Regions from separate parts of the Clostridium sp. CM041 genome, predicted to be linked through region 1. Evidence: riboswitches for the same ligand, from Rfam matches in the RefSeq annotation. Region 1 holds a riboswitch; the other holds the start of a gene.

The links. Region 1 has a riboswitch for cobalamin ahead of ACWJJT_RS08615 (helix-turn-helix domain-containing protein). Riboswitches for the same ligand answer to the same signal wherever they lie in the genome.
Region 2: linked by a shared signal. The riboswitch ahead of cobU (bifunctional adenosylcobinamide kinase/adenosylcobinamide-phosphate guanylyltransferase) and the one ahead of ACWJJT_RS08615 (helix-turn-helix domain-containing protein) in region 1 are both predicted to bind cobalamin.

The regions. Positions count from the first base shown of each region.
Region 1 is NZ_CM143648.1:1,838,893-1,842,825, forward strand. It holds gene ACWJJT_RS08610 (cob(I)yrinic acid a,c-diamide adenosyltransferase) at 53-592, opposite strand; gene ACWJJT_RS08615 (helix-turn-helix domain-containing protein) at 638-820, opposite strand; cobalamin riboswitch at 855-1,043, opposite strand; gene ACWJJT_RS08620 (energy-coupling factor ABC transporter substrate-binding protein) at 1,084-1,407, opposite strand; gene ACWJJT_RS08625 (energy-coupling factor ABC transporter permease) at 1,407-2,159, opposite strand; gene ACWJJT_RS08630 (energy-coupling factor ABC transporter ATP-binding protein) at 2,223-3,050, opposite strand; gene cbiQ (cobalt ECF transporter T component CbiQ) at 3,063-3,911, opposite strand.
Region 2 is NZ_CM143648.1:836,616-857,780, forward strand. It holds gene ACWJJT_RS04040 (pyruvate carboxylase) at 1-680, opposite strand, end outside; gene ACWJJT_RS04045 (ABC-ATPase domain-containing protein) at 808-2,508, opposite strand; gene ACWJJT_RS04050 (hypothetical protein) at 2,791-2,973, opposite strand; partial or broken gene ACWJJT_RS04055 (hypothetical protein) at 2,998-3,042, opposite strand; gene ACWJJT_RS04060 (ATP-binding cassette domain-containing protein) at 3,062-3,442, opposite strand; gene ACWJJT_RS04065 (SGNH/GDSL hydrolase family protein) at 3,936-4,652, shown strand; gene gltB (glutamate synthase large subunit) at 4,893-9,413, shown strand; gene ACWJJT_RS04075 (glutamate synthase subunit beta) at 9,477-10,913, shown strand; gene ACWJJT_RS04080 (hypothetical protein) at 11,268-11,633, opposite strand; gene ACWJJT_RS04085 (alpha-amylase family glycosyl hydrolase) at 11,767-13,821, opposite strand; gene ACWJJT_RS04090 (O-antigen ligase family protein) at 14,009-15,148, opposite strand; gene ACWJJT_RS04095 (heme ABC transporter ATP-binding protein) at 15,469-16,233, opposite strand; gene ACWJJT_RS04100 (FecCD family ABC transporter permease) at 16,234-17,286, opposite strand; gene ACWJJT_RS04105 (ABC transporter substrate-binding protein) at 17,303-18,250, opposite strand; gene cobU (bifunctional adenosylcobinamide kinase/adenosylcobinamide-phosphate guanylyltransferase) at 18,285-18,845, opposite strand; cobalamin riboswitch at 19,008-19,188, opposite strand; partial or broken gene ACWJJT_RS04115 (hypothetical protein) at 19,148-19,210, opposite strand; gene ACWJJT_RS04120 (penicillin-binding transpeptidase domain-containing protein) at 19,266-21,165, opposite strand, start outside.

The DNA.
Region 1 (3,933 bases):
AAGTTATGCTAGCTTTATTGTTTTACTTTATATACCAACTTTTTTTTCATAATTAAAACTCTATACCCTCTCTAGATGGTATTCCTTCGTTAAAATAATGTTTAATATCCTTCATCTCAGTTACAAGGTTTGCTTTATCTATTATAGCTTTAGGTACGTCTCTCCCTGTTAAAATCAATTCTATATTACCAGGTTTATTCTCCATTAATTCTAGTAGTTGTTCTTCACTTATTAGTTGATTGTTCAATGCTCCCATTACCTCATCCATGATAAGTATGTCGCATTTTTCTTCTTTTAATGCTTCCCTACAAAATTCATATCCCTTTTGTACCTCTTCTTTTAATTCATTTTTTTCCTCTGCATTTAATGTCCAAAAAAAACCTCTTTTTTTCTCAAACCTAAATATATTAAAAAAGGGAGCCAGTTTTTTTGCACTTTCAATCTCACCAGTTTTACTTCCCTTCAAAAATTGTACCATAAATACAGTATATCCATTTCCTGCTGCACGTACGGCTAATCCTACAGCTGCAGTCGTTTTCCCCTTGCCATTCCCCGTATAAATTTCAACATATCCGTTTTTTAATTTCCCCATTATATTCATTTCTCCTTTTATTATCATATGCATACATATGCTTTATTATCTCAGGGTTATCTTATATTTTTTTATTTTATATTGCAAATCTTGTCTTGAAATACTTAATTCTCTTGATGTTTTGCTAACATTGTTTTCGTTTTTATTCAGTGTTTTTTCAATAATCCCCTTTTCAATATCAGCCATATAGCTAACCAACTCGAACCTCTTTTCTACATTTACCACCATATTTTGAAAACACCTCCCTATCTCTCGTAGAGTTAACTGTGTATAATTATAGAAAGGTATTCTGGCTTAAGTCTCATTGCCCTTAAAACCTTCCCAGTTTCCCAGTGATATTTTTTATAAGGACTCCTCTTTTACAGCGGCGGGACCGCGCAGGATTTCCACCTGTCTTCCCTTTTAAACTAAAGCAATTAATACTTTAATTACCCATAATTATAATATTAAATCAATAAATGATACTTTCATCCCAATTATATGAAAAAGCATTATTCAGTTTTATTCCCCTGATTTTCTTTTTTAGTTCTCTCTACGAATCTTCCCAGGAAAAAGAATAGAACACCAACTCCTATACCTGTCTGTAGACAAAAGAGTAAACTCTCAATTTCCCCTGGTAATTCTCCACCAACCCAAGTTTCCATAACCGGTTCAAACCAAGGCTTATACTCAGTACCTGTAATCTCGGAAACTACTTTACTTCCTGCATCATCTGAGCCACCAAATTCAGCACCCTTTAATGCGAATAATGGTATAATGGCAATTAGTGCAGCAATAATTAATAAAATGAAAACCTTTTTTTTCGTCTTTACCATTAATTTTCGCCTCCCTTTAGGAATCCAAGTTCTGTTAATTCGGATTTTGCATATGTTTCAAGACCCATAATGATGACAACGGTCAGAATACCCTCGATAATTGCCAGTGGAAGCTGTGTCGGTGCAAATACTGCAAGGAACTTGACTACAGATGCTGCGATACCGCCGTTCGCAGACGGATATGCAAGTGCAAGTTCAAAACTTGTTACACAATAGGTTAATAAGTCACCGATTGATGCTGCCAGAAAAATACCTACATATTTATTGACTTTGAGCTTCTGGCATAATTTGTAGATTACATAAGTAACAAGCGGTCCTGCAATAGCCATAGAAAACGTATTAGCACCAAGAGTGGTCAGTCCGCCATGAGCAAGCAAAATTGACTGAAAAAGTAGTACAATAATCCCCAGGATGCTGACTGCCATTGGTCCGAATAGGATTGCACCAAGTCCGGTACCAGTCATATGTGAGCAACTTCCTGTTACTGACGGAATCTTTAAAGATGAAAGCACAAAAATGAATGCACCTGACATAGCAAGAATAGTGATGGATTTACGGTTCTTAGCCAATGTTTTCTTAATTGATAAGTAACCTGCTACTAAGAATGGAACGCATATAACACCCCATATAATACAGAATTTTGGTGGAAGGTATCCTTCCATGATGTGCATTGCATTTGCTACCGGGGCTACCCCGAAAATTAATGCGAAAGCAATCGCAATAAAGATAATTTTCTTTTCTTTCTGATTCATTTTTTTCCTCCTCTATTGTTTTAAATTTATATTAATCTAAGCTGAAACGCCTAGAAAACCCAACTATCTTTCAAGCATTTCCTTGAATTCTTGCGTACTTTTCGGATAGGCACTAGTATCTTCCAGCAGATGTTTTTCTACAAGCAATTCATATATCTCAAGCACTGTTGGCTGTTTTAAATTTGCCTGTTTTAAAATTTCTGTGTTTTGGAAAATTTCTAAAGGTGTTCCATCTGCGATAATTTTCCCTTCACAGAATACAAGGACTCGCTCCGCCCATCGATATGCGAAATCTACATCATGGGTGGAAATGAGCATTGTCTTGCCCTCCGAACCAAGCTTGGCCAAAACTTCTTCTAGTATCAATGCATTTAAAGGATCCAATGATGCAGTCGGTTCATCAAAGATAATGATTTCTGATTTCATAGCAATGATGCCCGCAATGGTGACTCGCTTCTTTTCACCGCCACTCAAATAGTGTGGCGGACGATCCTTGAAATCTGATATGTTCATGTATGCCAGTGCTTCCTCGACTCGCTTGAGTACTTCCTCTTTTGGAAGCTTTAAATTCATTGGCCCGAATCCAACTTCAGCCCTAACTGTAGATGCGATTATTTGATTGTCCGCATCTTGAAAAACAATCCCGATATTTTTTCGAAGTCCTTTTAAATTCTTCTTATTAACGACAGTACCCCGGTAAATTATTTTTCCCTGTTCAGGTGTAAATACACCGTTTATGTTTAAGAAAAATGTAGATTTTCCGGATCCATTAGAACCAATAACAGCGATTTTCTCACCTTCATAGATATCCACACTTACGCCGTCCAATGCAGACTTGCCATTTCCGTAGACGTAGTATAGATCTTCGACCTTCAATATTGATTTCCCCATAATAGCTCCTTTCTATCTTGTAACGCCCCATATCAGAATCAAAAAAATTATAAATGTTACCGCAGAGGCAATCTGTATTGTCTCTACCTTTTTATCTTCCTCCAAAAATATAAGATCGCCATCATAGCATCTGGCCTCCATTGCATCATAATAATCGTTTGCCTTTTTAAGCGAAATAACCAGCATATTGCTTGCAATGCTTCCAAATGTATAGCAGGAAGTCTTAAAATCACAGTAACCCTGACGGGATTCTGCGGAATTTTTCATTTTAGTATAGACATCCATTAAAATGAAAATATAACGGTAAATGAGGTTCATCAGCTCTACAATTAGCTTTGGAACATGTGCCTTTCGAAGCACATATATAATCTCTGAGGACGGAGTTGACAGTGTCATCATTTGTAGGGCACTTATAGCTGCAAAAACTTTCAGAATCAAAAACGCCACTTCCTTAAGCTTTGCCTGAGAAGTAAACACATAGCAGAAGCCAAGATACAGGTTATACTGCCCCATTGGCTGCTTTGAAAAATCAATAGCAATTGTAAAAGTGCCAAGGAGGATAAAGATGATTGGAATCGCCAGTATTGACAAGTATTCGTTTACTGGAAGCTCTCCTTTTACAATGGTCAGATAGCCCATTGCAATAATGACCACAACGGATACATAGGGATTTTCCAATACAATGCAAAGAATCAGTATCACAACAGAAAGAGATACTTTAAAAGTAGCATTCCAGTGTCTGATTTTAGAGGTATAAGCATAAAAATCAATTGAAAACCCTTCGCCGTGTTTATGTCCGGTTCCATGGTGATGATTATGTGTCCCATCCCCTTTTTTCCATTTGAAGAAAAAGCCCACCATTAGAAAAATGGCACATAAAATA
Region 2 (21,165 bases), 990 kb from region 1:
AAATGAACAATATTACCAAACTTGTCTCCAATAACCTGTACTTCTATATGTTTAGACTTTTCAAAATATTTTTCTATAAATAAATGGTCGATACCGAACGCTTTCTTTGCTTCACTTTTAGCACTTTTATAAGCAGAGGCTAATTCGCCTTCATTTCTTACAATTCTCATGCCTCGTCCGCCGCCGCCAGCAACTGCCTTTAACATAATAGGATATCCACATTCCCCTGCGAGTTTCTTTGCAATGTCTACTGTTTCAATTTCTTTTTCATAACCAGGTATCGTAGGAACTCCTAATGATTTTGCCACAATTTTGCATTTAATCTTGTCTCCAAGTTTATCCATCATTTCAGCTGTAGGCCCGATAAATTCAATACCTGCTTTTGCACACTTTTTCGCGAATTCAGGGTTCTCTGATAAGAATCCATACCCTGGATGAATTGCATCTACACCTTTTTTAAGCGCAATACTGATTATCTCCTCAATATTTAGATATGCCTCAACAGGACTTCTGCTTTTTCCAATTAAATAAGCTTCGTCTGCCTTAGTTTTAAAAAGTGAATACTTATCTTCATTGGAATAAATCGCCACCGTACGAATCCCAAGTTCATTACAAGCTCTAAAAATTCTTATAGCAATTTCGCCTCTGTTTGCTACTAGTACTCGTTTAAATTTTTTCACATTTGTTACCCCCTGTTTTAGCCTTTAATCTACTTCATTATTCATAAGAATACAGGATTTTTAAAAAAAATGCAATAAATAAAAATGTCATTGATTTATTTTTATTCCAAATTGTAGTTATATCTTTTTATATTTTTAGGTTTCTGTACCTATTATATACTGCCATTATTTCTTGCTTTCGCGGCATGGCTAAATCTCCACTTCCACCTTTTAATTTATCCATGGATATTAACCCATTTTTCTTTATTTTACAAATTATATCATCAACCATACTTTCAAATCTTAAGCCCTTATTCATAATATTTACCTCTGCCCATTTCATAATTGCGCCTATAGCATTTACTTGTTCACTATCAACTATTTGCTCTACAGCTCTTAAATCTATGTCATCTCTGTTTATACACAATATATTGAGCCCCATTGTTTTGATTTTAACTCCCCTTTCTCCTTGTGAAATAGTTCCGGCTTTAACTACTCTGTTAAATGAGATATCTATTTTTAAATTTCTTTCGTTAATTCTTTTTGTAATATGACCACTACTTAGTTTTTTAGCCTTTTTTGTGACGTCCTTGGCCTCATAATTATCAAGCTGCACTACAGAATCCGCTACATCAAAAAAATCTCCAGAGCTTCCTACTACCATTATTGTTGAAATACCTTTCTGGTTATATAAAGATCCCACTATTTCAATAAACGGTGTGATTGGTTCCTTTTCTGTGCAAACTAATTTTTGCATTAAATCATCTCTCATCATGAAATTAGTAGCTGAAGTATCTTCATCTATTAAAAATACCTTAGCGCTGCTTTCTATCCCCTCAATAATACTCGCCGCTTGTGATGTACTCCCACTTGCGTTCTGCGTAGAGAATTCTACAGTGTCTTTCCCGTTAGGTAAGTTACTAATAAATAGTGATATATCCGTTTTAGTAACGCATCTACTATCTTCTGCCCTTACTTTTAAAGCTGATTCATCTGTTATAACAAACTCTCTACCATCACCTTCAATATGATTATAAACTCCAAGCTCTATTGCTTTTAATAATGTTGATTTACCATGATATCCTCCACCTACTATAAGCGTTATACCTTTTTTCATTCCCATTCCGCAAATTTTGCCACGGCTCTTTGTATTAAACTCTACTTCTAATTCCTTTGGTGAGGCAAATACCATGCCAGCTTTTAATGCTTTTGTAGATATTCCACTTTCTCTCGGCAGCATTGATCCATTGGCTACAAATGCAACTAGCCCTCTACTTGCAAGCGACCTTCTTATATGCTCTTGATCTTCTACTAAATTTACTCTGCTTATTAATTTTTCACTATTAATATTTTTATATATTAAAGTTCTCTCTACAATATTTGGTATAACATTATACAAAATTTTCTCAAGCTCTCTTGATAAAACGCTTCTTCCTCTCGCTGGAAATCCAACATAAAACCTTGCTTCTATTTTATCCTCATCTATAATTATTGAAGTTCTATTTAGTATCTCTTGTGGACATTTGCTTATAGCTATTAATCCACTCTTCCCAGATCCAAAAACTTTTACGCAGCACTTATTTATATTAGAATGAAATTCTCTTGTTAAATAATCAGCTACTGCAATATTTTTTATTTTATTATCAAAAGTCTCCTTTGGAAATTTAGCAACCCTCTGATTTACTATTACCCTAATTCTTGATGGTGATGCAAAAGGATCACCTTGAACATGATCTATGCAAAGTGCAAAACCCCCAAAATCATACTCTCCCTCTAACTCCTTGTACAACCTATAACTTTTCCCATCAATTCTAGCTAGTTCTTTTTTTAACAACTCCAAACTTTTCATTAAACTCTCCTCTTATTCTTTATAAAATAAATTTCACTTTCTTATAATATAAAAAAGCTACTAAACTATGGATTTTTTGTTTAGTAACTTATAATCTAAAATACAATGTCTTATTATTTAATACACCTATATTAATTATACACATCTTTATTTGTTGCATCAATAATCATGTAAAATTCGATAAAAATAGTTATTTTTTTCATAAATTAAAAGGAGGATTATACCCCTCCTTTCTGATTTAAATCTCGTATTCTACTATTTCTTCTATAATATCTCTAAACTTTATAGTTCTATATTCAGTGAAATTAAGCCATTTATTTGCAAAAATATTATATCATAATAATATTCATCAAAATAATTTATTGGAATCTTAATTTCATCTTTAATAAAGCTAGTCACCGTTACTTCATCAGGATCAATAGCCCCCGAAATAATTCCACCACCACATGCTTCATAACCATCCACTATTACAAATCTACCAGTGTTTTGGTTATCTGAAAATTTATCAAAGCATATATTCTCCTTTGTTTTTATAGTAACTTCAGCTACATCATTAGTTTTTGCCTAATTTTATCTCTAAAGCGTTTGCCACCGTAGACTTACCAGAACCTGATAACCCAGTAAACCATAATAACTTAGATTTTTGTGTACTCCTATTACTACTGAAATAATGTAGTGCCTTCTCGTATCTAACTTCCTTAGTCACACCTGCCATTTTCATTCCAAACTCTACGTTATCAATTACCTTAAGCCATGGGAATAATGCGGCTTCCTGAAATATCACTGTCCTATCTGGTCCCGGCCCAGCTATCTCATTACCATTAAGTATAACCACGCCCTTAGTGGCCTTTTCAAGTCCTGCCAAAATATTTAGCAGTGTTGATTTCCCACAACCAGACGGTCCTAGTATACATACAAAGTCGCCCTTTTTTATCTCTTAATTAAAATTTTCAAGTGTGCTTGTTTTTTTATGTTTTGAAACAAATTCTTTGCTTACGCCCTTAACAATAAGACTCAAATTTATCACCTCTTTTATTTGATTTGATCTTGCCCTTTTTCTTTTAAAACTTTATTCAAAATACTAAGATTAAACAATCCCTTAGTATCTGGCTCTAATTTTAAGAAGCCTGCATGAATTGAATATTTAACAAAATCAATTACAATACAATTAAGATACATACTATAACAAATAAGATGCATACTATTACAAATAGAAAACTTCAGTTGGAATATAAATCTCCTCCTGAAGTTGTTAAACCCTTCGAAGCTGCGCTAGTTATATTTAATTGATAGAAAGGTTTTTTATTCAATACGTAGTTTCAATAACTACGTATTGAATTATTTATATTCATATGATATATTATTAATATATATAAATTAGCTCAATCAATTTATACGATTATAATTTAATTTCATGGAGGTATATTATGGAAATAAAAGATAGTTATATTTTTATAGCATTTGGTGATTCTATTACAAAGGGAATCATTTATGATGATGAAAGATCTAAATACGCAACTTTAAAAGAAAACTTTACGAGCATCATTGAAAATAAAATAAAAGGACCAGTATATAATGCTGGTAAATTTGGTAGTACCATTATGAGAGGCGCACGTAAGATGTATAATGATGTCATCAAAAAATCGCCTGATATAGTGTTAATAGAATTTGGTGGTAATGACTGTGACTATAACTGGAATGACATCGCTAAAAATCCTGATATGGAATACAGACCTAATACTGATATTTCTATCTTTCGTGAAACACTACTTACAATGATAGACACATTGAAAACTAATCACATATTCCCTATACTTATGACGTTGCCACCACTAGATCCTTTAAAGTATTTCAAATGGATTACAAAAGATGATTCTACTTCAGAAAAAAATATCTTACAGTGGTTAGGCACAAAGGATAGACTCTTTAACTGGCATAACTCATATAGTAAAATGATTACTGAGATAGCCGCTGAAACTAGCACTGTTCTTATTGATGTACGCACAGAGTTTCTAAAGTACAGCGACTATAGTCAGTTTTTATGTAAAGATGGAATACATCCCAATATTGAAGGTCAATCATTAATAGCAAATGTTATATTAAAATTTTTAAAAGAAAACTACAACTTTTTATTACAACATTAAAATACGTCGAAACGCTCATAGAACATATATTCAGACGTATCATATAATTCACTAGCAACAGAGATTGGAAATTAATTTCAATTTTTGTTGCTTTTGTTATTTTTTAAATACAATTCATTAAGTATAATTTGTTAAATATGATTTTTTTTAAAATGAAACTTGCATTTTCATAAAATCATGGTACAATTTATATAATTCATTTATAAAATTCATTTATAAAATGAAAAAGGGGGTAATATCATGAGTAATAGCATTGGTTATCCTGAAAAGCAAGGATTGTATGATCCGGCCTTTGAAAAAGATAATTGTGGCGTTGGCTTTGTAGCAAATATCAGAGGTGAGAAAACCAACGGTATTATAAAAAAAGGGTTAAAAGTTCTTGTGAATTTAACTCATAGAGGTGCAGTGGGTGCAGATCCTAAAACTGGAGATGGTGCAGGGATTTTGGTACAAATTCCTGATGAATTTCTTAGGATTAGCTGTGACAATTTAGGCCTAGAGTTACCAATGGCAGGCAGCTATGCCGTAGGAATGATTTTTTTGCCAAAGGAACCTGCATTAAGATTTCAATGTGAAGGAATACTTGAAAGAATTGCCGAAGAAGAAGGACAAAAAATATTAGGTTGGAGATCTGTTCCTATAGATAATAGAAACATTGGAGACACAGCAAAAGGAACAGAGCCAATAATTAGACAGATTTTTTTAGGATCAAATTTTAAAGATCCGGCGCTAACAGATGAGCAACTTCAAGAAGAATTTGAAAGAAGACTTTATATTATAAGAAAAAGAGCAGAAAGAGAAGTAATCAAATTGGTTAATAGAAGCACAGAATATTTCTATATCTGCAGTCTTTCTAGCAGAACAATTGTTTACAAGGGCCTTTTACTTGCCGACCAAATAAAAGGATTTTACATTGATTTACAAGACATAAATTTTAAGAGTGCGATTTGCCTTGTTCATCAAAGATATAGTACAAACACCTTTCCAACTTGGGATTTAGCACAACCCTTTCGATATTTGGCTCATAATGGCGAAATAAATACAATTAGAGGAAATAGAAACTGGATGAATGCTCGCGAAGGAGTTTTAAAGTCCAAGGTGTATGGAAAGAACATAAAGAAATTATTCCCAATTATTAGCCCTAATGGTAGCGATTCAGCTTCCCTGGATAATATGTTAGAACTTTTAAAAATGGATGGAAGATCTCTACCTCATAGCATAATGATGTTGATTCCTGAAGTTTGGATGTCAAATAATGATATGGAAGATTATAAAAAATCTTTTTATGAGTATCATGGTTCGTTAATTGAACCTTGGGACGGTCCTGCTGTTGTTGCATTTACAGATGGTATTCGAATAGGTGCAACACTCGATAGAAATGGACTTAGGCCCGCAAGATATATAATAACAAAGGATGGCTTTGCTGTTCTTGCATCTGAAGCTGGAGTACTTAAGTTTAAACCAGAGAATATCAAAGAAAAAGGCAAGCTTCAACCAGGAAAGATGTTTTTGATTGATACAAATGAAGGCAGAATAATTGAAGATGAAGAAGTAAAAAAAACAGTTTGCACAAACAAGCCTTATGGTGAAATGATTTTAAAAAATAAGCTTTATCTAGAAGATTTTGATGCTGTAATTAATGACGTTAAAATAGACAAAGATATTTTAAAGGAAAGGCAACAAGCCTTTGGATATTCTCTAGAAGATTTAAGGATTATACTATCTCCTATGGCAAGAGATGGTAAGGAACCCATTGGCTCTATGGGAAATGATACACCACTGGCTGTATTATCTAATAGGCCTCAACTCTTATTTGCTTATTTCAAGCAACTTTTTGCTCAGGTTACCAATCCACCAATAGATCCAATTAGAGAAAAAATGGTAATGTCACTTATGAACTATTTGGGGTCTCAAGATAATGTTTTAAATCAAGATCTTACTGATAACCCATTTATAGAAATAAAGAGCCCTATCTTAACTAATTTAGAAGTAGCTAAGATTAAAAATTTAAAAGATAACGCTTTTAAAACTACAACAATTCCCATAACTTTTAAAGCAGATACTGGAATTGAAGGGTTTAAAGATGCCCTAGACAAGCTATGCAAAAGAACATCTGCAAGAATTGAAGAAGGCTATAATATTATCGTTCTTAGTGATAAATCAGTAGATTCTTATGATGCTGCAATCCCAAGCTTACTTGCATTATCTGCCGTTCAGCAGCACTTAACTCGCAAAAAGACCAGAACCTCTGTTTCTATTATAGTCGAAACAGGAGAAGCTAGAGAAACAATGCATTTTGCCTTATTAATTGGATATGGGGCAACAGGTGTTAATCCATATCTTGCATTTAAGTCTATTGATAATATTATAAATGATGGCGATATAGAAAATGTTTCTATAGAAAAAGCCCATGAAAACTATATACATGCAATATCACAAGGGCTTCTGAAAATATTATCAAAAATGGGAATTTCAACTATACAGAGTTATCATGGAGCACAAATTTTTGACGCAGTTGGCTTAAGTTCTGATTTACTGCAAAAATATTTTGGTGGAACTTCTTCTAGAATTGGTGGAATTGGTGTAGATACCGTAGCAAGAGAAGTATTAATTAGGCATAAAAATGCCTTCAACAAATTAAGAAAACCTATAGCTGAACTTGATGTTGGAGGGGCATATTCTTGGAGAAAAGGTGGAGAACACCACTTATTTAACCCGGATACAATCTTTAAACTTCAAGTTGCTACAAAATCAAATGATTATAATTTATATAAAGAATATGCAAAAGTGATAAATGAGCAGGACAAGAACTTATGTACAATTAGAGGATTATTTGAACTTAATTATGGGAACGGAATTCCAATAGAAAGTGTTGAACCAATTAGTGAAATAGTAAAACGCTTTTGCTCAGGTGCAATGTCCTTTGGGTCCATCAGCAAGGAAGCCCATGAAACTATGGCTATAGCTATGAATAGGCTTGGTGGGAAAAGCAACACTGGTGAAGGTGGAGAGGATGCCGAAAGATTCAAAGTTGATGAAAATGGTGATTTAAGAAGAAGTGCAATTAAACAAATAGCTTCCGGTAGATTTGGTGTAACTGCTGAATATCTTGTAAATGCAGACGAATTACAAATAAAAATAGCTCAAGGAGCAAAACCTGGTGAAGGTGGTCAACTCCCAGGCAAAAAAGTTGATGCAAATATAGCTAGGCTAAGGCATTCAACCCCTGGGATTGATTTAATTTCCCCACCACCTCATCACGATATATATTCTATTGAAGATTTAGCTCAGCTTATTCATGATCTAAAGAGTGTAAACCCTAGGGCCAGAATAAGTACAAAATTGGTTTCAGAGTTAGGTGTTGGAACCATAGCCGCCGGAGTTGTTAAGGCACATTCAGACGCTATAGTAATAAGTGGTCATGATGGAGGAACAGGTGCTTCCCCACTTTCCTCAATAAAACATGCGGGGCTACCTTGGGAGCTTGGACTTGCTGAAACCCAGCAGGTATTGCTTTTAAATAATTTAAGAAGCAGAGTAACCGTTCAAACTGATGGTCAGCTTAAAACAGGACGTGATGTTGTTATTGCAGCACTTCTTGGAGCAGAAGAATTTGGGTTTGCAACTACAGCTCTTGTAGTGCTCGGTTGTACTATGCTAAGAAATTGTCACTTGAATACTTGTGATATGGGCATAGCTACGCAAGATCCAGAACTTCGTAAGAATTTTAAGGGAAAACCTGAATACGTGGTGAATTTCTTTACATTTATTGCCAAGGAAATAAGAGAGCATATGGCGAGACTTGGTTTTAGAACTATGAATGAAATGATAGGTAGAGTAGATAAAATTAATCAGAAAAAGGCTATAGACCACTGGAAAGCAAAGGAACTAGATTTATCAAATATTCTATATAAACCTGATATGCCCAAAAGGATTAAGCGGTACTGTGTAATATCACAAGATCACGGGTTAGATACTTCTTTAGATTTCAAGCTTATTGAAATGGCAAAAACATCCCTAGAAAATGGAATGAAAAGCACCTCTAATTTAGAAATTGAAAATGTTAATCGTTCTGTTGGTGCAATGTTAAGTGGAAGAATTGCTATGAAATATGGCGCCGCTGGACTTCCTGACGATACAATAACATTAAATTTTGTTGGGGCAGCAGGTCAGAGTTTTGGAGCCTTTGGTGCTAATGGATTAACATTAAACTTAGTAGGAGATGCAAATGATTATGTTGGCAAAGGGTTATCAGGTGCTAAAATAATTGTAAAGACACCAGAAAATTGCAGTTTTATTCAAGACGAAAACTTCATCGCGGGTAATACAATTCTTTATGGAGCGACTTCTGGTAAGTTGTTTATAAACGGATTAGTAGGCGAACGCTTTGCAGTAAGAAATTCAGGAGCCCAGGCTGTAGTTGAAGGAATTGGAGACCACGGTTGTGAGTATATGACAGGTGGAATTGTAGTTATTATCGGAAGAACAGGAAGAAACTTTGCAGCCGGAATGAGCGGTGGTATAGCATACGTTATCGACGAAGATGAAACATTAAAATCAAACTGTAATATGGAAATGATAGAGGTAGAATTAATAACTTCACAACCAGATTTATTACAACTCCATTCGATAATAAAAGAACATTTTGAAGCAACTAACAGCCATAAAGCAAGTAAAATTCTAAATAACTGGAAAGAATACAAGTTAAAGTTCAAAAAAGTAATACCAACCGCTTACAAAGCAATATTAGAAGGTAAATAGAAGCTATAGAACTGTCTCTCTTTAGGGACGGTTCTCAGTTTTCAATTTTTGGAGGTGTTAAATTTGGGAAAATTGCATGGTTTCAAAGAATTCAAAAGAGAAACTGCAAATAAACGCCCTGTAAAAGATAGAATTAAGGACTCTAAAGAATTATTCATAGAATTTCCAGTTGAAAAACTGCGTCAGCAAGGTGCAAGATGCATGGAATGTGGTGTTCCTTTTTGTAACTGGAGTTGCCCTCTAGGAAACTTAATTCCAGATTGGAATGACATGGTATATAAAGACAAATGGGAAAAAGCATATAACAGATTAACCCTTACAAATAATTTCCCAGAGTTTACTGGCAGGATTTGTCCCGCCCCTTGTGAAGGTTCATGTACATTAGGAGTTAATGGAGACCCTGTTGCAATAAGGGAAATAGAATTAAATATTATAGAAAAAGCATTTTCAAAAGGATGGACAAACCTTTTAGAGCCTAGAGTTCGGACTGGTAAAAAGGTCGCTATTGTTGGTTCGGGTCCATCGGGCCTTGCGGCAGCTGATGAACTTAATTCTGTAGGCCATGATGTAACTGTTTTTGAAAGGGACGATGAAATAGGCGGGCTTTTAAGATATGGCATACCAGATTTTAAATTAGATAAAAGTATAGTTAAAAGAAGAGTGGATTTTATGATTGAGGCAGGAGTTAGCTTTAAAACTAATGTAAATGTCGGAGTTGATTATTCTGTAGACACTCTTTTATCTGAATTTGATGCAGTAGCTTTAACTGGTGGTAGTACAATTCCTAGAGATTTATTAGTTGAAGGCAGAGAATTAAAAGGTGTACATTTTGCTATGGATTATCTAAAACAACAAAATAGAAGGGTTTCAGGCAAAACAATAGAAGCTAGCGAAATAAATGCTAAAGGCAAAGTTGTACTGGTACTCGGAGGCGGAGATACTGGCTCAGATTGTATTGGAACTGCAATAAGGCAAGGAGCTAAGAGCGTATATCAATATGAAATTATGCCAAAGCCCCCTGTAGATAGAGACGACACAATGCCATGGCCTTCATACCCTAGAACACTAAAAACTACTACTTCTCATGAAGAAGGTTGCAACCGCGATTGGAATATTACTACAAGAAAATTCACTGGTGAAGATGGCAAAGTTACTACGCTCCATGCATCTAAAGTTGAGTGGACACGTAATGAAAAAGGCATGCAACAAATGAGTGAAATACCAGGTTCAGAATTTGAGCTCAAAGTTGACTTGGTTATTTTAGCTATGGGTTTCTTGCATCCACAACATGAAGGTATGCTTACGGACTTAGCTTTAGACTTTGATAACCGCGGAAACGTTATTGTAGATGATAATTATATGACTAATTTACAAGGCGTTTTTGCAGCTGGAGATATGAAAAAGGGCCAATCATTAGTTGTTTGGGCAATATATGAAGGTCGCGCAGTTACTAAAAATATTGACAAGTATTTAATGGGGGAAACTTCATTAAGGGGGTAAGAGCAAATAGTACAATCAGTATGAAATCTCTCCTGCGTGATTCGAAATAAGAGCTTGAAACGTGAAATTCCATCAAATAATTCTAATCTTTTGCCAATATAAATTTCTCTAACGCTCACATTCGGCTTACAGCCGGTTCCCTAGCCTTCCTTACAGGAGGCTCACGAGAATTTTATATTGCCAAAAGAAGAATTACTAAATGAATTTTCAATGTTTCTGCTCTTCTTATTTGAAGTCACTTTCGGAGAAAGTTCATACTATATAGTAATTAGCACATCATATGGTATGTATTTTAATAATATAAAAGATAAGCCGAAAGTTTAAACACAGCCTTCTGCTTATCTTTTATATTTTTCAGTCTTTAAGAAAATCCATAAATGTTGACTTAACTTTGTATCTTGCGAAAAATGTAAATAACGAGAAAGCCTCTCCAGTTTTATTTTCAACGTTAGCATAGGACGTAAAAGGTAATATAGATATAGCTGTATGTAAATATGCAGATGCCTCCATATAGTAAGATATTTTATCTTCCTCATCAACTTTACTGTACCCAATCCCAAAGCAACCTACAAGTTCATAAATGCAATGTATAAATACCTCATTTGCTTTTTTTCTTTGCATTTTTTGATTAATGAAAGTGTAAGTTCCAACAGAAAACTGATTATCAAAATATTCCAAAATGTCAATATAGAATATAAATGAGAATGAGTATATTTCCAATTATGTTTTAACAATACCTCTTCTATAAGCTACTTTCAAATCTTTCAAAATAAAAACACCTAGAAGAATTTCTTCTAGGTGTTTTTATTTTGTCATATATTACATATCATTACTTTTAGGAATTCATGATTTTCTACCCTTCCATTGCCGGGCAGGGGTCACTCATTTGAATAACTTTCTTTAGAACTAGCACAGTTCTACTAGGTGAATACACTATAATCCCAGGTTTATTCCCCTTATTTCGTAATGTTTTCGCGCTGTATATATAATCTGTTGCAATTCTGTGTTGGCCACCAAATATCGTTTCATCACTATTAAAGATAATCTTATATTCACCCATCTCGCCAGTAGGTAGTTCATATTCTGAGAAAGAAGCAGATGGATTAAAATTAAATAAAAATACTAATTCACCTTTTCTGAAAGCAATCATATTTTGCTTATCATCAGTCCAAAGATTTTGGAGGTCTGTTGCACTTAAAACATTATATCTTTTTAATAAAACTAACATTTCTTTATCAAAATTTGACAAATATTCATACTTAAGATCTTTATTTTCCATTAGACTCCATTGTCTTCTTGCGTAATTATAACTCCAATTATTACCTTCTCTTGGGAAGTCAATCCATTCCGGGTGACCAAATTCATTCCCCATGAAATTTAAATAGCCTTCACCAGCTAAAGTTATAGTAATAAATCTAATAAGTTTATGAAGTTCTACTGCTCTATTTATTATTAAATTATCATCACTTTTTAGCATGTGAGAATACATTTCCTTTCCACCTAAACGGAACATTAAGGTCTTGTCACCTACAAGTGCTTGATCATGTGATTCAGAATACCCTATATTCTTTTCCTTAGGCCGTCTATTAGTTAACTCGTGCCACAACTGACACATGCTCCATTTTTCATCTGGCAGTTCTTTTAACAATTTCACCCAAAGATCAGGCACTCCCATAGACAAACGATAATCGAAGCCAATGCCACCAAAATCAACTGGCAGACACATTCCAGGCATTCCGCTCATATCCTCTGCAATAGTTACTGCATTAGGTTTTACTTCTCTTACTAAGTCATTAGCAAATTGAAGGTAAGTAATTGCTTCTATATCCGTATCCATACTAAAGTATTTACTGTAATCCGAGAACACTACTCCAAGCCCTTGGTGGTGATATAACATCGATGACACACCATCAAATCGATAACCATCAAAATGGTATTCCTCTAGCCAAAACTTAATATTCGACAAAAGGAAATGAAGAACTTCTGGCTTCCCATAATTAAAAAGTTTTGTACCCCATGCTGGATGATTCCCCTTAACTCCAGTATGGAAGAATTGATAATCAGTTCCGTCAAACTCATTAATCCCCTCAGCTATATTCTTAATTGAATGAGAGTGTACTAAATCAAGTAATACCGCAATTCCCATAAGGTGGGCAGCATTAACTAATGCTTTAAGCTCTTCAGGGGTTCCAAACCAAGATGAAACAGCAAAAAAATTAGATACTTGATAACCAAAAGAGGCATAATATGGATGTTGCATTACCGCCATAAGCTGCACAGTATTATAACCAGCAGCCTTTATCCTTGGAAGAATATTTTCTGTAAACTCGCTAAAAGTACCCATTCCTTCTTTTTCCTGGGACATACCTACATGAGCCTCATATATAAACAATGGCAATTCGCTATCAACATGAAATTCACTATCCCGCCACTTAAATTCAAAGTCTGGTTGCCAAATTTGTCCTACAAAATCATTAGTAATAGGATCCTGCATCGTCCGCTTAATATAAAGAGGAATTCTATCTCTTGATACACCTTTAGCCACTACCCTTACCTTAACATAGGATAAATGTTTTAGGGCTTGTACCCCTGGCAAAAAAATCTCCCAATTTCCACTTTCTTTTCTTATCAATGGATGTGTTTGAGGATTCCAAGAGTTAAAATCGCCAATTAAATAAAGAGCATCAGCCATAGGGGCCCATTCTCTATAAACCCATCCCCCCTTAATTAAATGGAACCCGTAAAATAAGTCGCCACTCGCAAAAGAGTCAAAGCTTTTATTATTACCAAGTAATTCTTTTTTACAAGATGTATAACGGTCCACTCTAAACCTAATATCACTTTCAAACGGCTTGAGATATGGATCAATCTCTATTATTTTGATGTTTTTATTTTTATAATCCTCCATTTAAAAATTCCTTTCGTATTTGAAATTATTGCAAGCCAAAATATTTATTACTAATATATCTAATTCGACTAAATATTATCAATTCCTTTGTTCTTCAAATAAATAAATAAATAATAAACTCAAAAATAATATAACGACTTAAATTTAGTCTATTAATAATGAAATTATTATATCTATTATAATTTTCTCACTTGATATTATCTTGTTTTATAAGGGCGTTTATTATAGCTGAACTAGCTATAAATAATAACCCAGCTTGTGGTGCAATCATTGTAAAGTCAACCAGTCCATGCCCAATTATTACAGCTTGAATACCCGCCAGCATTGGAACTAATCTACAATTTTGTGCATGAAGTATCTTTAAATTTCGGAATAAATTAATTTTCATATAGGTATATATGAGAAGCCCAACAGCTCCAAGTGTTGTCATAATAGTAATCCAGATATTGTGACCGTGGTATAAGGTTGCATAATAATACCCTTTCATGAAGCTTTCTCCATGGTCAGTTATCCCCATAATACCCCAACCCGTAAAAGGCTTAAGTTTTATCATTTTTAAACATCCATCCCATATTCCAAAACGACTATTGAATGAGGTATCGAAATCATGTCCGGTTAAATTTTTAAGCATTTCTGGTGGTACAAAAGTAATTACAGCCGTAATTATAAATATTGTGATAAACAGCCATATATCTTTTTTATTACCTTTAAGTAGATAAAATATAAAAACGCCAAATAATAGCCCCATAAAAGCACCCCGCGATCCCGTTAAACACAATGCAATAACAAAGAGGATTGTCGCTGTCTCATAAAATAATTTTGCAGTTTTAGATTTAATGCTACAAAAATAGATACCTACAAGAATCATTATAGCAAACCAGTTCCCCGCTACATTAGGATTTCCAAAGGTGCTATATATTCTACCATTAACTGCTGGCTGAGCTGTGCTTTGAAGAAATCCACCCCAAATATTAAAATTAAAATACTCATATAACACTCTCTCAATAATTCCAAAAATTGCTGAGAAGAGAGAAAAAAACACTAAATGCATATATATCTTTTCCACCATATTTTCATTTTTACAATAATTTTGCAAAAAAATACTAACACATAGATATATAAAGAGAGCAAACGATGCAACAATTGATGTAAAACTATAATTTATAACTCCTACTATTAAAGACCAAATAAATAGTAAGCAAAGTCCTATATTCCAATAATTTTTATCTATCTTAATTTTTTTAAATAACACCATATATATCATATATAATAATGGTATTATGGTCGTATAAGGAGAAATGATTGTTAATAAAACTAAAATACCCATAATAAAGCCACCTTCATCTCTAGTAAATTTTTTCCGTAAGCATAATGATAAGTGCCCAAGAGAATACCTTATCATTTTGTAAACTGCAATTCCATTAAGTACTAATATTAACCTTGTCACCTCTTTCTATTATATACTAGCCTTGGTATTATTGTTTACTTTATTAAAAGGGTATATTATTATTCTACAACATATAAGCCCTAAAGCTACACCGACTAAAATATCTGTAGGATATCATTTTTATTATCCCCTTCCTCCATTATATCTCTTTTCCCATATTGTTTCAAAAAAATAAATGTAGCAAAGGATTACCCTTGCTACTAAAATGGCATAATAAAAGTTTTACCCGTTTTAGGATTTTTAGTTATATATACATCTAATCCGTAAACCTCTTTAATTATATCTTCTGTTAATACTTCCTCTGGAGTTCCATCTTTGTAAACTAAGCAATCATGCATTAGTATCATATGATTGCTATATGCAGCCGCTATGTTCAAATCATGTAGCACAGCAATTATTGTTATGTTTTTATTTTCATTTAATTGTTTTAATTGATTCATCATTTCAATTTGATGATGAATATCTAGGTGAGAAATAGGCTCATCTAAAAGAATTATTCCTGTTTCTTGGGCAATTGCTCTTGCCACTACCACTCGTTGTCTTTCTCCGCCACTTAATGCATTTATGCTTTTATTTCTAAGACTCCAAGTGTTTGTCATTTTCATAGCTTTTATAGCTATTTCCATATCTTTTTCACTTTCTGAGCAGAATCTAGAAATATGAGGCGTTCTTCCCATAAGAACTATATCTTGTACTGAAATATCGAATTCGATTTCTGTGCTTTGCGGTACCACTGCTATTTTCTTTGCTAAAAACTTTGATTTCATTTGGGCTAAGTCCTTTTCATCAATAAAAACTTTACCTTTTTCAGGTTGCAGTGATTTTGATAATATCCTTAGAAGGGTAGTTTTACCTGAACCATTTGGACCTAGAATAGTGTGAAATTTTCCTCTTTCTATGTTTATACTAATATCCTTTAATACTTCCTGTTCAAAGGAAAAACTTACGTTATTTATTTCTATCAATTACATCGCCTTCTTTTTTGTTCTATATAATAAATATATAAAAAATGGAACTCCAAAAATTGAAGTAATAATTCCAACTGGTATTTCTGATGGAGGCACTACTGCCCTTGCAAGCGTATCGCAAATTATTAAAAATATAGCTCCACCAAGCGCAGAAAATGGTATAACCACCCTATTATCTGGTCCAAAAATCATTCTAATAGAGTGCGGCACTATAAGGCCTACAAATCCGATTATTCCACTTACAGATACGACTGCTGCCACCATCAAAGTACTTATTAAAAGTATATACTTTTTTAATCCATTTACATCTACACCAAGACTTCTAGCACTCTCTTCTCCAAGAACCATAATATTCAGATCTCTTGAAAATGTAAAAATAAATAAAATTGAGGGAACTACTATTATAAACAGTAAAATTACCTCGTGATATCCAGCCGTTGAAAAACTTCCCATCGTCCACATAACTATTTTTTCAATATTATCTCTATTAAAGGTCATCATTAATGAAATAATGGATGATAATAAATAATTTATGGCAACACCCGATAGTAAAAGTGTGGTAACTGGAACTTTAGTACCGACTCTCGCAATATTATAAACCAAAAAAGTAGTTATTATAGCACCTACAAAAGCATTGAATGCCACCATGCTCATCCCTAAAAAATTGATTTCATTAAGAAAAACCATGGTTATAGTGGCCCCAAGTGCAGCCCCTGATGAAACTCCGAGAATAAATGGATCTGCCATTGGATTTTTGAAAATACCCTGAAAAGAAGTACCAACCACTGAAAGTGCTGCTCCTACTAAACAGGATAAAATGATTCTAGGAAGTCTTAACTTTACCAATATGATTGCAGATGTAGGATTAATTCCATCTAAGGATACACTGTTATTTAATATTGGAATTTTGCTTATAATAATTAGGGCTGTCTGTTTTAAAGAAATATCTGCTACCCCAAAATTTGTTGCTACAATCATTACAATTAGGAGTAAAAATACCCCTACTGCAAAAACTCGTCGATAATAACTCTTATTTTCTATAAACGTCATGGTTATTTAACCCCTTTTATTTGAAAAGTTCAGGATGAACTAATTTAGCAATTGCTTCAAGTCCTTCTGCAAGTCTCGGTCCCTGCCTAACAATAATGTTTTCATCAATCTCCAATAATTTGCCATTCTTAACTGCATTCAAATCTTTGTAACCATTGGTAGCTTCTATACCTTTTTTTGAATCATAGAGCTTTGAACAAATTAGCACATCAGGATTCTTTTCTACAAGCTTTTCTACACTGTAGTTCCAACCAACTACGTCGCCCGCAGCATTTTTTCCGCCAGCAATGTCTATCATACTACCTATAAATGTATCTTTTCCTGCTGTAAAATCACCACTCTTGCCAAATCCTGCTACATAGTACACTGTTGGCTTCTTAGCATCCTTAACCTTATCAGTTATTTCTGCAACTTTCCTTTTCATATCTGATACTATTGTCTGGGCTTCCCCACTAGCATTTACAACCTGACCAAGTTTTGACATTGTGTCATACACACCATTAAAATTTTCTTCACCACCAAGCGCTACAACCTTTATATTAAGAGCCTCTAATTTTTTAATAATAGCCTTATCAAAAAGAGCTGATACAATAACTACATCAGGTTTTAATTCAACAATTTTCTCTACACTTGGTTGCAATAAGTCACCAACAGATGTAACCTTAAGGGCCTGAGCTGGGTAATCATCGTAATCACTTCTACCAACTACACTGCTTCCTTTACCAAGTGCATATATTCCCTCTGTTATATTTGGTGCAATTGTAATAATTCTTTTAGGTTCTTTTTCAATGATGACCGTTCTATCATATGAGTCAACTACCTTTAGCGGATATACTACAGCGTTAGTTTCCTTTTTAGTAGTATTAAGCGACCCTTTATTCTCACCCTTGCTACCACACGCGCTAAATACAACACAAACAAAAACAGCTAAAACTAGACTTATTATACTTTTTCTTTTAAACATAAGTTACCTCCATAAATTTTAATTTCTTAATTACTTATTTAATTTTAATTGGAATACCACAAACCACCATATGAACTTCCTGAGCCCTTGATGCAATATACTGATTAACTCTACCCGCAATATCTCTAAAAACCCTTGCCATCTTGTATTCTGGTACAATTCCAGAGCCAATTTCGTTAGTTACAAGAATTATTGTTTTTAAGTTTTTTTCTGCTTCGTCAAGAAATACTGCTACCTCTTGTAAAATCCCTTTTTCCATTGCACTTATAGCTTGATTATTAAGATCATCGAAATTATCCCCCCCTTTTTCAAACATAAGATTTGTAGTCATTATTGTAATACAATCTAATAAAATCGTATCAAACTGCATTTCTTCGTTATAGAATACCTGTTTTAAATTCTTATAGCCTTCAAAAGTATACCAAGAAGCTGGTCTTCTTTCTTTATGTTTTTTTACCCTGTCCTTCATTTCATCATCAAACGGAATTGAAGTTGCAATATAAAGTACGTTGCCCTTCTCTTCTTTAGCTAGCTTCTCAGCATATGTACTTTTCCCACTCCTTGCGCCACCTGTTATAAGTATAATTTTTTTCATAGTGTGCTCCTTATTATTTTAATAATATACCCTTATATAAAAAAATCACCAAACAAAAAAACCACATCTCAAGGATGTGGAATAATGCAATTGAATTTTTCACATATTGGATAACCCAATATTATTGTTAAATTACGCATTTTTCATCCTCCCTCCGAAGACTAAAATTTCAAGCAATAGGCAGGTTTACTGGCTTTAGCATCATCTTACTCTCCAACCTTCTCAGTTTCCCAATGGTTCTTTGGATTTCATCCTCTAATACAGTAGCGGTGGGCTGCAGTGGTTTTATAATCACTTTCCCTTTTAACCCCTGTTACAGGGCACCTAAAACAATATTCAATTTTTATTAAGTTGACTATTTTTATTGTAACATCAAAAAAATATTAAAGCAATGTAAATCATTCTACCTACTTTCTAACGCTATTTCAGTGTTTTATTTAAGTAATATTCCATTACTCCTTTTACAATAGGTACCACATGGTGACTTCCACCTTTCTCTTTAACGTTTTCCATTAACATTGATACTACTATTTTATGATTAGCTGTATCCATACATATAAACCATCCATTTTCTTCTGCAGCTTTATCCTTGTCATCTTTCTTAAGTTCCGCTGTTCCAGTTTTACCCGCGAGAGCTTGCCCATCAACTTTTGCCGCATGACCTGTACCATTTGGGTTATCGATAACTCCAGTGAGACCATCTTTTACAAATTTTATATTATCCGCGGAAATTGCATTAGCTTTCCATACCTTAGCCTTTACCTTTTCATTCAAACTTTCTAAAGTTGGAGACATAATATTTCCATCATTAACAACTGCGCTATACGATAGTGCAAGGTGAAGTGGGCTCATAAGGACCTCCCCTTGACCATAACCAGTATCTGCTAATGCTACATCATTCTTAATGTTGTTACCATTGGCTACTTGTGAATTTGCTATTGGATAATCTATTGGAAGCTTTTGACCTATTCCAAAACTGTTGCATCCTTTTATAAATTCCTCTTTACCTATATTAAGAGCTGCCTTTGCGAAATATATGTTATCAGAGTATACAAATGCATCCTGTAAATTCACTGACTCTCTCGGTTCACCAACCCTAGTAACCTTATTGAGTCCCCATGATTTATCTGGTTGCCATTCGTTTCCCGGTATGTTAATAAGTTCACTAGGTTTTATCTTCCCTTGCTCTAACCCAACTGCAGCCGTTATCAGTTTAAATGTAGACCCTGGAGAATATACAGCCTTAAATCTATTTTTAAATGGATCCCCTGCTTTTTCCCATTCTGCCTTTTGGGTATTAGAAACATAAGTAGTAATTGCATTTGAATCATATGACGGCGAGCTTACTAAAGCCAATACCTCTCCAGTTTTTGGATTTATTGCTGCACTGGCTCCCGGCTCTTTATTCATCCCTTCATATATTTTCTTCTGTAGTTCACTATCTACTGATAATGTTATATTTTCACCTGCTTTTGATTCTTTTTTAAGAATTACAACCTTATTATTATTATTATTTTGTTTTGATATATATATTGTTGCCCCATTTTCACCCTTAAGCTTGTCTTCATAAACCTGTTCAAGACCTGCCTTTCCTATTAAACTAAATGAGTTATACCCTTTACTAGAATTCTTTTGTAGTTCTTCCGCAGTTATCGGCTTTATGTATCCTATAAGCGACCCCAAAGCTTCCCCACCTGGATATACTCTACCTTTAGGCTTGTTCTGGATTACGCCGTCAAGCTTCATAACTCCATCTATTTTTACTTTTTCACTACGCAATATGTTAATAATCGGTATAAATTGATCAGAATTTTCATTATCCTTTAGTTTGTTTTCTATAACTGAAGCATCAATATCTAGTATCTTAGCCATCTGCGATATATTAGCATCCTTATTTTTAATAAATGTAATAGGTTTTATTCCAATCGTAACAATTAAATCATTTATTGCAAGTGGTTTTTTATTCCTATCATAAATTTCTCCGCGTATAGCCACTTCTGGCTCTATCCTAACCTTATCTCCCGCTTCCATACTAGGAAATATCATTTTCTCATTCCAAACCAATGTCCACTGATTTTTGTTGTTAATTTCTTCCTTCACCATAGTTGCCTGGTAGCCTGGCATTTCTAATTGCCCTGCTGCAGTATCCATAACTATAGAAAATGGTATATTTATAGCTTTTTTATTTCCTTCCTTAATTTTATCTTCATTCTCCACATTAATAGATATACTTTTAGCCTCTATTCCACTATAAATAGCATTGTATTTGTCTACAAATTCCTTTTCAGTTATTGTTTCCTTAGTTTTAACTGAAAGCATG